2 linked regions of the Mesorhizobium onobrychidis genome follow. The main gene of each other region encodes a partner of the protein of the gene in region 2 in a complex. Links are inferred from orthologs where the notes say so. Each region holds a gene or a part of one and is shown on either strand. Other genes may lie near its edges.

Region 1 (4,440 bases), 4.2 Mb from region 2 along the record:
AGCATCGGCGACCGTGGTGGAAAGCCCTGCCGCGCCGAGCTCCTCGGCCGCAGCCAGGCAATCCTGCAGCCGCGTGCCGAAGGAAAGCAGCGCAACCTTGGTGCCCTCCTTGACGATACGGCCCTTGCCGATTTCGAGAACCGAGCCACGCTCCGGCAAGTCGACGCCGACGCCGTTGCCGCGCGGGTAGCGGAAGGCAATGGGGCCTTCATCATAGCTTGCCGCCGTGCGCACCATGTGGCGCAGTTCAGCCTCGTCCGCCGCGGCCATGACGACGAAACCGGGCAGCGTCGCCAAAAAAGTCGTATCGAAGGCGCCGCAATGGGTCGCCCCGTCGGCACCGACGAAGCCGGCGCGATCGATCGGAAAGCGCACCGGCAGTTTCTGGATCGCCACGTCGTGGACGACCTGGTCGTAGGCGCGCTGCAGGAAGGTCGAATAGATCGCCGCGAAAGGTTTGAAGCCTTCCGTGGCAAGGCCGGCGGCAAAAGTCACCGCGTGTTGCTCGGCGATACCGACATCGAAGGTCCTCGACGGGAACGCCTCGCCGAAGAGGTCGAGGCCGGTGCCGTTCGGCATGGCGGCGGTGATGGCGACGATGCGATCATCTTCCCGGCCTTCCTGGATCAGGCTTTCGGCAAAGACTTTCGTGTAGCTCGGCGCGTTGGCCGGCGCCTTGGCCTGCGCGCCGGTGATGACGTCGAATTTGTTGACGCCGTGATATTTGTCGGCGGCCGCCTCGGCCGGCCCATAGCCCTTGCCCTTCTGGGTCACGACGTGGATCAGCACCGGACCGTCGGCATTGTCGCGGACGTTCTTCAGCACCGGGATCAGGTGCTCGAGATTGTGACCGTCGATCGGGCCGATGTGATAAAAACCCATTTCCTCGAACAGCGTGCCGCCGGTGACATAGCCGCGCGCATGCTCGACCGCCCGCTTGATGGCGCGATCGGCGCGCTCGCCGAGATAGGAGGTCAGTTTCTTGCCGAAATCGCGCAAGCCCAGATAGGCCTTGCCCGACGCCAGGCGGGCCAGATAGGCGCTCATTGCGCCGGTCGGCGGAGCGATCGACATGTCGTTGTCGTTGAGGATGACGATCAGACGGGCATCGAGCGCGCCGGCATTGTTCATCGCCTCATAAGCCATGCCGGCCGACATGGCGCCGTCGCCGATAACGGCGATGACATTGTTGCGGCCACCGGAGAGATCGCGGGCCATTGCCATTCCGAGGCCGGCGGAAATGGAGGTCGAGGAGTGGGCGGCGCCGAACGGATCGTATTCGCTCTCGGCGCGCTGGGTGAAGCCGGACAGGCCGCCCTCTTGCCGCAGCGTGCGGATACGGTCGCGGCGGCCGGTCAGGATCTTGTGCGGATAGGCCTGGTGACCGACATCCCAGATCAGCCGGTCGTCTGGCGTGTTGAAGACATAGTGCAATGCGACCGTCAGTTCGACCACGCCAAGGCCAGCACCGAGATGTCCGCCGGTGTGGGACACGGCGTCGATCAACTCGGTGCGAAGCTCCAATGCCAACTGCGGCAGATCACGTTCGTCAAGCGTCCTGAGGTCGGCCGGGATGCGGACCTTGTCGAGAAGGGGCGTATGGAGCTTTGCGTTCACTGGTGGTAGGGCCTGCTTTTTATTCACGTGCGAAATAGGCCGCTGGCCGGCGAATGTAAATGCGTGTGAGTGACGCGGGCCAGATTCAAAGTGTTAAGGTTTCCTTTGCGTGTCCAAAACCGCGCGCGGCGCTCTAATTGTCCGGCAGAGGAATGAACTCTTCTTCATCCCCAGGAACGATATCGAAGCGGCCTGTCTTCCACTCTTCTTTGGCCTGTTCGATGCGTTCCTTCGACGATGACACGAAATTCCACCAGATGTAGCGCTTGGAGCCGAGTGAGGCGCCGCCGAACAGCATGAAATGCGCTCCACCCTCCGAGGATACGACAATCTCGTCGCCGGGCCGAAACACCAGCAGCCGCTCTGCCGCAAAGCGGTCACCGGATATCGAAACCTCGCCTTCCAACGTATAGACGGCGCGCTCCTCGGCATCGGCAGGGATTTTCACGCTGGCGCCGGATGTCAGGCTGAGATCGGCATAGAGCGTGTCGGAGGCGGTCCCGACCGGAGATCGCAGTCCGGAAAACGCGCCGATGACGATGCGTCCGCTGACGCCTTCGGCGTCGATCTCGGGCAGACGCATGGCCGCCGTATTCTCGAAGATCGGGTCGACCTCCTCCTTGTCATCGGGCAGCGCCAGCCATGTCTGCAGGCCGGAAACCGACATCGGCGCGCCGCGCAGTTCCTGTGGCGTACGCTCGGAATGGACGATACCGCGGCCGGCGGTCATCAAATTCACGTCGCCGGGCTGGATTACCATTTCGGTGCCGAGCGAATCGCGATGCCTGATCTTGCCGTCGAACAGGTAAGTCACCGTCGACAGGCCGATATGCGGATGCGGACGGACGTCGAGCGCCTGGCCGGCCCGCAAAATCGCCGGGCCCATGCGATCGAAGAAGATGAAGGGACCGACCAGCCGGCGCCTGGCGGTCGGCAAGGCACGGCGAACCTGAAAGCCGCCAATATCCTTGGCGTTCGGAATAACCATCAGTTCGATCTGGTCGCTGGCGAAGGCGTCACCGGGCAGAGGGTCGTTTCCGGGAAAGAAGCTCACGAAACCTCCTTGTCAGCGGCAATGCACGGTTGCCATCAAATCAGGCGAAACGGATCGCCGCTTTTGCGCGCGCCTTGGCCGCGACTTCCTCGCGACTGCGCGGATGGTGCGTGGTTTCGAGAGAATCGAGAAGCTCGCGAGCCGACGCAGCGATAGCATCGACGGCATGATCGAAGGCGTCCTGATTTCGCTTCGAGGGCCGCGTCGATCCGCTCAGCTTGCGGACGAACTGAAGAGCCGCGTCGCGGATTTCCTCATTCGTCGCCGGTGGATCAAAATTGAACAGGGTCTTGATGTTTCTGCACATCGCTTTTCTGGACCTCCGTGTCTCGCTTTTATGCTTGTTTGAGCATGATCTTGTCCGAAAACCGATTCCCACTTTCGCTAAGGCGGACCTTCGGTTCGGGATCATGCATTACTCCGCGTCCAGCGGCTCTGTCCCCACAGGCTTGCCGTCGCGCGAAAGCCTGATCTTTTCGACCTTGTCCTCGGCCGCCTTGAGCAGCCGATCGCAATGTACCTTCAGTGCCTCACCGCGCTCATAAATGCGGATCGACTGATCGAGCGGCACGTCGCCGCGCTCCAGATCATCGACGATTTTCTCCAGCGCGTCGAGCGCCTGCTCGAAGCTCATTGCCTTGACGTCTTCGTTGCTCTCACCAGCCATTCTCTATCCTTTCATCAGTCGCCCGACATGGGCGGCGACCGAAAATGCCAATCCCTGCAGATCGTAGCCGCCCTCGAGCAGGCTGACGAGCCGGTTGTCGCTGTGACGACCGGCGCGCTGCATCAGCTGGCCGGTTGCCCAGTCGAAATCGTCCTCGGTCAAGTTGATCTCGGCCAGCGGATCGCGGTGATGCGCGTCGAAGCCGGCGGAAATTATGATGAGGTCGGGCGCGAAATTGTCGAGCGCCGGCAAGATGCGCGACAGGAAAGCGTCGCGGAAAACCTCGCTGCCGGTCTGCGGCGCCAGCGGCGCGTTGACGATGTTGCCGGCGCCGGTTTCGCTCACGGCCCCGGTTCCGGGATAAAGCGGCATCTGGTGCGTCGAGCAATAGAGCACCGACGGATCGTCCCAGAAAATATCCTGCGTGCCATTGCCGTGATGCACGTCCCAGTCGACGATGGCAACGCGCTCGGCCTGGTGCTGCCTTTGCGCGTAGCGCGCCGCGATCGCCGCGGTGTTGAACAGACAGAAGCCCATGGAGGTCGTCTTTTCGGCGTGGTGGCCGGGCGGGCGGGCGGCGACAAAGACATTGGCGACGTTGCCCCGAAAGACATCGTCGACGGCGGCATTGGCGGCGCCGATCGCCGTCACGGCCGCCTGCCAGCTTTTCGGGCTGGCGGTGGTGTCGGCGTCGACGCGAGCGATACCGGTGTCCGGTATCGCTGCGCGGACCCGTTCGACGAATTCCTGCGGGTGTGCGTAGAGGATGGTGGCCTCGTCGCCTTCCGGCGCCTCGGCACGATCAAGGGCCGCAAAAGCCTCGTCGTCGAGCACGCGTTCGATGGCGCGCAGGCGGTCCGGCCGCTCCGGATGACCGGGCGGCGTTACGTGCTCGAGAAAGATCGGGTGGGTATAAAGCCTTGTGACCATGGCCCCGATATAGGCGCACATGGCCGCTTTGACCATGTTTTGGCGCCACCAAAGCCGGACGTTCAACAGGGTTTAGCAGTTGGGGCCAGCGCGAACGGCCGAGCGAGGCCAGCGCCCTCTCCTTGAGTTGCGTGAGGTTCGAGAGCACCTCGGCCGGTCCCATTCGGGTCGG
Region 2 (6,371 bases):
GATCAGCTTCCCGGGTGGCGAGCCGGCCAAGCCGGCAATTCTCCGGCGATAAGCGACTGCGACAGGATCGCTGGCACAGCTACCGAGCCTAGCTGCTCAGCATCTCAATGCGCCCGCCCGATTTCCGGCGAAATATGCTCGCCCCCGACGATGACAAAATATGCCATCCAGATACGCTCGGCGCGGCGGAAAGAAGCAGGATGGCGAGCAGAGTCGACATTGCCTGAGGATGTCACTATATAGCGGCGGCTTTGGCCGCGTACCCTAGGATCGCGCAGCGAATGGCGCCGCAAACGTGCCACGTATTGTGACATCTATTGTCATACAAATTGACTGGATTACCGGAAAAAAGCAAGTAGAAACAATGGCGCGATCCGGGACATGATCCCAGCAAACGGTGCCAGTCTCCTCAAGAAAATAGAATCTCCTCAAGAATTTGAATGTGCTCCTTGAACCTTCGATTTCCGTCAGCCCTGTGGAGCTTGGGCAAGATCGGCTTGCCGGGTGACGGCGACTCGGTTGGAATAGGAGCGTGCATCTTTTCGGGGATGCCGGCGTTTATGATTACCAACCGGCGCAGCCGCCAGGGAACAGCAGCATGAGCGAACACGCGATCGAGTTCTTGCAGGAGTGGATCGGCGAAAAGGTCCACTGCCAGTCCTCGCTTGACAGGATCGAGGAGCAGGCCGAGACCCTCGCCAGGGAATGCGCGGCGAAGGCGGCTGAGGCCGGCATACCGCTGGAGGATATCCAGGAAGAGGTCGGCGACATTCAGGAACTTATCGCGTCGAGGCTGGAAGAGGCGGCTGAGGCCGACCAGGACGAAAAGAATTCGGACAAGCCTGCCGAGTGACACGGTCTGTTCCTGGCGCCAGCGATTTGAAGCACAGCATACGCCATTAACTGCCTGCTGAGTGAGCCTAGCGGGCCTTCAGCCCAGGAACGCGCTGATATAGTAAATTCCAATAGTCTTTGCGAGGTCTTCCGGCGAAGAGCCATGCTTGTTTTTCAGCGTTTTATCTGAGCCAGCTGAGAGAAGGAGCTTGATCAACTCGCCGCGGCCCCGTGATTCAAACACGGCACGCCACAGGGGCGTGTTACAATGAACGTCTTGGGCAGAAACATCTGCGCCGCCCTTGACTAGAAGTTCCGCCGCTTCGAGCCGATATTCACGAGCGGCAAAGTGCAGCGGTGTTTCCAGATTCTTGTCCTGCACATTCACGTTCGATCCACGCTCGATCAGTGCAGCGACGATTGCGGTGTCTCCGTCTTTTGTCGCGTAAAACAACGGCGTCCGACCGTCGCGATCTAACGCATCGACATCCTCCCCCTCTGAGATGGCCTGGATGACTTCAGGCGAGCTATGTCTCATCACCGCCTTGTGTACGGGTGCGGGACCATCTGGGTTGCTCATACTTATGGCTCCGATTGGACGATGGGTCTCTTCCAATTGATATTTGTTAGGGCCGTTTATTCGTTGAACTGCTTTTGGGTTAATCCTTCGCAGCCTCAGGGCCATTCCGGGCCGAACCCGGCGTTGCGCCGGGGAAAGTATCAACCAAGATCTACGCTGGGCCTCGCACCGAATTTGCCCTTGAGCCATGCCTTCGGCAGCGCCGGCACGAAATTGCCGTCGCGCCCGGTCATGTCGTCATTGGCGACCAGCGCATTGAGGATCGCTTCCTCCACACTTTCGATCACGGCGTCGAAGAACGGATCGATGTCGGTATCCGGGATAAAATCGGCGCTAGCGATGCGGCCTGACGGCGCCAGTGCCGCCTCGCGGTTGGCGGTCGAAAAGGCCAGGAAAATATCGCCCGAGCTATGATAGCCGAAGCCGCCGGTCATGGCGACGCCGAGCGGCGCCCGGCGGGCCAGCCGCTTCATCTGATGCGGCAGCAACGGCGCATCGGTGGCGACGATCCCGATGATTGAGCCCTTTTCGGCGCGCGGTGTGCTTTCGCGGATCGCCGGTTCCACGAGATCGGGCCTGGCGCGCAAGCCGCGAATGGTGAAATTGCTCCGCTTGCCGAAATTCGCCTGCACGAACGCAGCGACCGTGTAGCGCCGGCCGTGCCATTCGACGATGCGCGATGCCGTGCCGGAGCCTGCCTTGAAACCGAAGGCGATCATGCCGGCGCCGCCGCCGACGCTGCCTTCCTCGATCGATCCGCCGGTCGCGTCATCGAGTGCCGCGGCGACATGCTCGAACCTGAGATGGTGGCCGTTGATGTCGTTCAGGAAGCCGTCATAGGTTTCCGCCGCTACCGGCAGGCCCCAGCCGCTGTCGAGCGCGGCCGGCAGCACGCGCTGCATCCAGCGCAGCGTTCCGTCGCGTGAAACGCCGCAGGAATGCGTGTTGGTGATGGTGATCGGCAAATTGAAGGCACCGGTTTCCTTGATGATGTGCGAGCCGGTCAATTCGCCATTGCCGTTCTGGCTGAAGACACCGGCAAAGACCGGCGTGGCCAGATCGGCGCGCGGTCGGGGCAGGATGGCTGTCACGCCGGTGCGCACCGGTCCCTTGCCGACCACCAGCGCACCATCGCCCGAAATCAGCGTCGAATAACCGACCGCAACGCCGGCCACATCGGTGATGGCGTTGAACGGTCCAGGCGTGCCGTCAAAACTTATGCCGAAGGCTCGCGCGCGCGGCCTGCCGGAAGGCGTCCGGTGATGTGGATTGCCGGTCATGGGCATCCAGAAGTCATCGGGATTATGGGCGCCTGAAAATAATCATTGGGCACTTAGAACAGGGAGCCTTGATTGCCGGACTCCTTGGCTTTGGCGGCCGGCTTTGCAGTTGTTTTCGGTCTTGCGGCACCGCTGGTCGCAACCGCATCGGCGGTTCCGTCAGCGAACTCCAGCGAAAGTGCCATACCCGGCACCACATCCGCAGCTTGCTTGATCACTGCGCCGTCGGCGTCTTTCACCAAGGCGAAGCCCCGCGCCAGCACCGCCTTGTGCGACAGCGTCGCCAGCAGCCGGTCGGCCTGGGTCAGTTTTCCGCGCAAGCGTTCGAGCCGCACCGAAATCACCCGGTCCTGTCGCCGCGACAGCGCCGCCAGGGCATCGGCCTGCAATTTCTGCCGCCTTGCGATCGGCGCAGGCGACAACCGCGCCGCGGTGCGCGAAAACCGCGTTCGCCGCTCGCGCACGATGGCGAAGAACGCCGCCTGCGCACGGGCGAGATCACGGCCGGCCAGCGTGCGCGCCTCGTTCATGCGTCGCGACAGAGTGGCCGGCGTCAGCCGCTGCGCCTGAAGCCTGGCTCGCTTGCGCTGGACGCTGACGGACAGCGCCCGGCCGAGCCGGCTCGTCGCCTCGTCGAAACGCCGGCGCGGCAGCGCCAGCAACTGGTCGGGCGAGGGCAGCGCCCGGGCGGCGGCACGGACCGCCTGGCGCTTGCGCTCGAAATTGCGCGATACCGCGGCTTTGAGCCGCGCACCAAGGCCGGCAAGCGTTACTTCGAGGTCGGCGCGCACGGGCACGGCGATTTCGGCGGCACCCGTCGGCGTCGGCGCCCGCACATCCGCCGCCAGGTCGATCAGCGTCCAGTCCGTTTCATGGCCGACGGCGGAGATCACCGGAATGCGCGAGGCGGCGACGGCGCGGGCCAGCCCCTCGTCATTGAACCCCCAAAGGTCCTCGAGGCTGCCGCCGCCGCGCGCCACGATCAACAGGTCGGGGTGCGGAATAATGCCATCCTGCGCCAGTGCGTTGAAGCCGTTGATGGCGGCGGTCACTTCCGCGCCTGCAGTCTCGCCCTGCACCCGCACCGGCCAGACAAGCACATGCAGCGGAAACCGGTCCTTGATCCGGTGGATGATGTCGCGGATGACCGAGCCTGTCGGCGAGGTAACGACGCCGATGACGCGCGGCATGAACGGCAGCAAGCGTTTGCGGCCGGCATCGAACAGGCCTTCGGCCTGCAGCCGGCGCTTGCGCTCGTCCAGCAGCGCCATCAGCGCCCCGGCGCCGGCCGGCTCCAGATTGTCGATGACGATCTGGTAGGTGGACTTTCCGGGATAGGTGGTGAGCCGGCCGGTGGCGATCACCTCCATGCCTTCTTCGGGGCGGAACTTCAGCCGGGTCATCGTGGTCTTCCAGACCACGGCGTCGAGCCGTGCGCGGTCGTCCTTCAGGCAGAAATAGGCATGGCCGGAGGAATGCGGCCCGCGATAGCCTGATATTTCGCCGCGCACCCGCACATTGCCGAAGACGTCCTCGACCGTGCGCTTCAGCGCGCCGGAAATCTCGCTCACCGTGTATTCGGTGGCGTTGGTGCGTGATTCGGACACTGCGTCGCTCATTGGCCGATTGGGGGGCGGTTGTCCGTCCGCGTCAAGACGGGTGTCTCCGGTGCCGGCCAATTGCGGGGGTTTTTCACCAGCCCGGCGAGATCTGGTTCGGCCTGGTCCGCTTCGTCTTAGAGAAGGCAAATGCCGGGAAGTCGAAGCTTCCCGTATCTTCGCCGAGCGGCACGGAAATATTGTCGAGGCTTTCCGAAATGTGGCGGGCCAGCGCGTCGACGATCTCCGGCCGCGACGTCTGGCCGCGCATGATGCCGATGCGGCAATCGGGCAGGGCGCCGAACCCGTCGGCGTCGCCCAGAACCCGCATGCCGGGCCGCAGCGCGCATTCCGGCAGCACCGAGATCGCCAGGCCGGAAAGCACCGCAGCGGTGATGACTGTCGCCGAGAAGCTGGTGAACAGGATGCGGTAGTCGCGGTTCTGCCGGTCGAGCACGTCGACGGCGGCCCGCCGCCAGATGCAGTTCGGCCGGCCGAAGGCCATCGGCAACGTATCCTGCTCATGCGTCGCGTGGTTGGCCGAAGTGACCCACAGCAGCGGTTCGCGCCGCACAACTTCCGACTGGCCGTGCGCGTCACTGTGCGTCACCAGCGCCAGATCGAGATTGCCGCGCTTGATATGGTCGACCAGCCCCGGCGTCGGCTCGCAGATAACGGTCAGCTCGACGCGCGGATTGGAACGGGCGAAGCGGGCCATGATCTCGGGCAGGAAGCGGTCGGCATAGTCGTCCGGCGTGCCGATGCGGATCGTGCCTTCGAGCCGCCGGTCGTCGAAGGCGGCCAGCGTTTCCCGATTGAGAAACAGCAACCGTCTCGCGTAGGAGAGCAGCCTGTCGCCTTCCTCGGTCAGCCTGTTGGTGCGGCCGTCCTTTTCGAACAGCGGCTTGCCGATCCGTTCCTCCAGCCGGCGCATCTGCATGGACACCGCCGACTGGGTCCGATGCACCGCTTCCGCCGCGCGGGTGAAGCTGCCGGTGTCGACGATTGAGACGAAGGTCTGCAACTGATCGAGATCGAGTGGCGCTTTCATCGTTCCCATCCATCACTGCTGTTGATGCTAAAGATTAGAAACATTCGTTGGATTAATCAATCGAGCGATGGCAAATTCTCCATTGTCCACATGAAGGCAATGCATGTCGCCTAAAGGTGGTCACCGGTTTTAGGACAACGACGTGCATCTTCTATGGGAATCTGGACCGGAACGGCCGCTGTTGCCAGCGCCGATCACTCGTCTTCGCCCGTTCGAATGAAGGAGACTGACATGGCTACGTTTGATTTCGCCACCGAGACTTCGCGCATCACGTCGCGTCCGGCTATTGCGACGCGCGTGGTCAACACCATCTCCAACGTCTATCGCGCCTGGAAAAACCGCCGCGCCTTCTATCGCCTTGGCGAGATGTCGGATGCCGAACTTGCCGACATCGGCTTGACGCGCGCCGATCTCCACGTCGCCATCGAGGTGCCGTTCGGCCGCGATCCAACCGAGAGGCTTCGCGTCATCGCGGCCGATCGCGTAGACACGATCGAGGATCTTGCCCGCAAAGTGACCTGATCGCGTTGGTTGCGTGCCCTTGGGGTGCGCGGCGCTAAAGGATTTCGCAGGCTCCCACTCCCTGCCGGTTCCCCGCCGGCCCGCCTGCACACTGCCCGGTTCTCACAAGGACCGGGCATTTTTCTTTGGGCGGGGCTCAAGATCAGGTTGCGGCCGCCTCGTCGGTTTAGCGCCGATCCATGCCTCGCTTGAACTGATCGAAGATCGATTCCACGCCCTTCTGATAATCGTCGCGTTGCTGCGCGCCTGCCTCGAACATCTTGCCGAACAAATCGTCGAACGGATTGCGTGGCCTGCCGCTCGGATTGGCCTGTGGCTGCGGCGCTTCGCGCTGCTGCGGCGCTTCGCGCTGCGGCTGTTGCGCGCCGCCGCCGAACATATCCTGCAGCACCTTGCCGAGCGGATTGTCGCCATAGGGGTTTGGTGTCTGCTGCGGCTGCTGCGCGCCGCCGAACATGTCCTGCAGCACCTTGCCGAACGGATTGTCCATCGGGCCGGGCTGCGGT

The links. The genes of interacting proteins can lie anywhere in the genome.
Region 1: the proteins of xseA (region 2) and IHQ72_RS29580 are in contact, whole or in part, in a cryo-EM structure (PDB 8TXR), measured with the Escherichia coli proteins. The link is inferred for Mesorhizobium onobrychidis from one-to-one orthologs.

The regions. Positions count from the first base shown.
Region 1 is NZ_CP062229.1:5,988,007-5,992,446, forward strand. The notes cover bases 1,713-4,440. They hold IHQ72_RS29580 (exodeoxyribonuclease VII small subunit), read right to left. Parts: upstream 3,339-4,440; coding sequence 3,087-3,338; downstream 1,713-3,086. Other genes in these bases: IHQ72_RS29570 (pirin family protein), read right to left, coding at 1,751-2,671; IHQ72_RS29575 (DUF2277 domain-containing protein), read right to left, coding at 2,712-2,978; IHQ72_RS29585 (histone deacetylase family protein), read right to left, coding at 3,342-4,268. Outside these bases: dxs (1-deoxy-D-xylulose-5-phosphate synthase), read right to left, coding at 1-1,617. UniProt on the Escherichia coli protein: Bidirectionally degrades single-stranded DNA into large acid-insoluble oligonucleotides, which are then degraded further into small acid-soluble oligonucleotides.
Region 2 is NZ_CP062229.1:1,764,203-1,770,573, forward strand. What follows is about bases 2,031-4,976. They hold xseA (exodeoxyribonuclease VII large subunit), read right to left. Parts: upstream 4,314-4,976; coding sequence 2,748-4,313; downstream 2,031-2,747. Other genes in these bases: IHQ72_RS08740 (DmpA family aminopeptidase), read right to left, coding at 2,031-2,694; IHQ72_RS08750 (LysR substrate-binding domain-containing protein), read right to left, coding at 4,387-4,976. In the rest of the region: IHQ72_RS08730 (hypothetical protein), read left to right, coding at 599-853; IHQ72_RS08735 (ankyrin repeat domain-containing protein), read right to left, coding at 932-1,414; more of IHQ72_RS08740, read right to left, coding at 1,555-2,030; more of IHQ72_RS08750, read right to left, coding at 4,977-5,343; IHQ72_RS08755 (DUF1127 domain-containing protein), read left to right, coding at 5,575-5,865; IHQ72_RS08760 (DUF937 domain-containing protein), read right to left, coding at 6,032-6,371. UniProt on the Escherichia coli protein: Bidirectionally degrades single-stranded DNA into large acid-insoluble oligonucleotides, which are then degraded further into small acid-soluble oligonucleotides.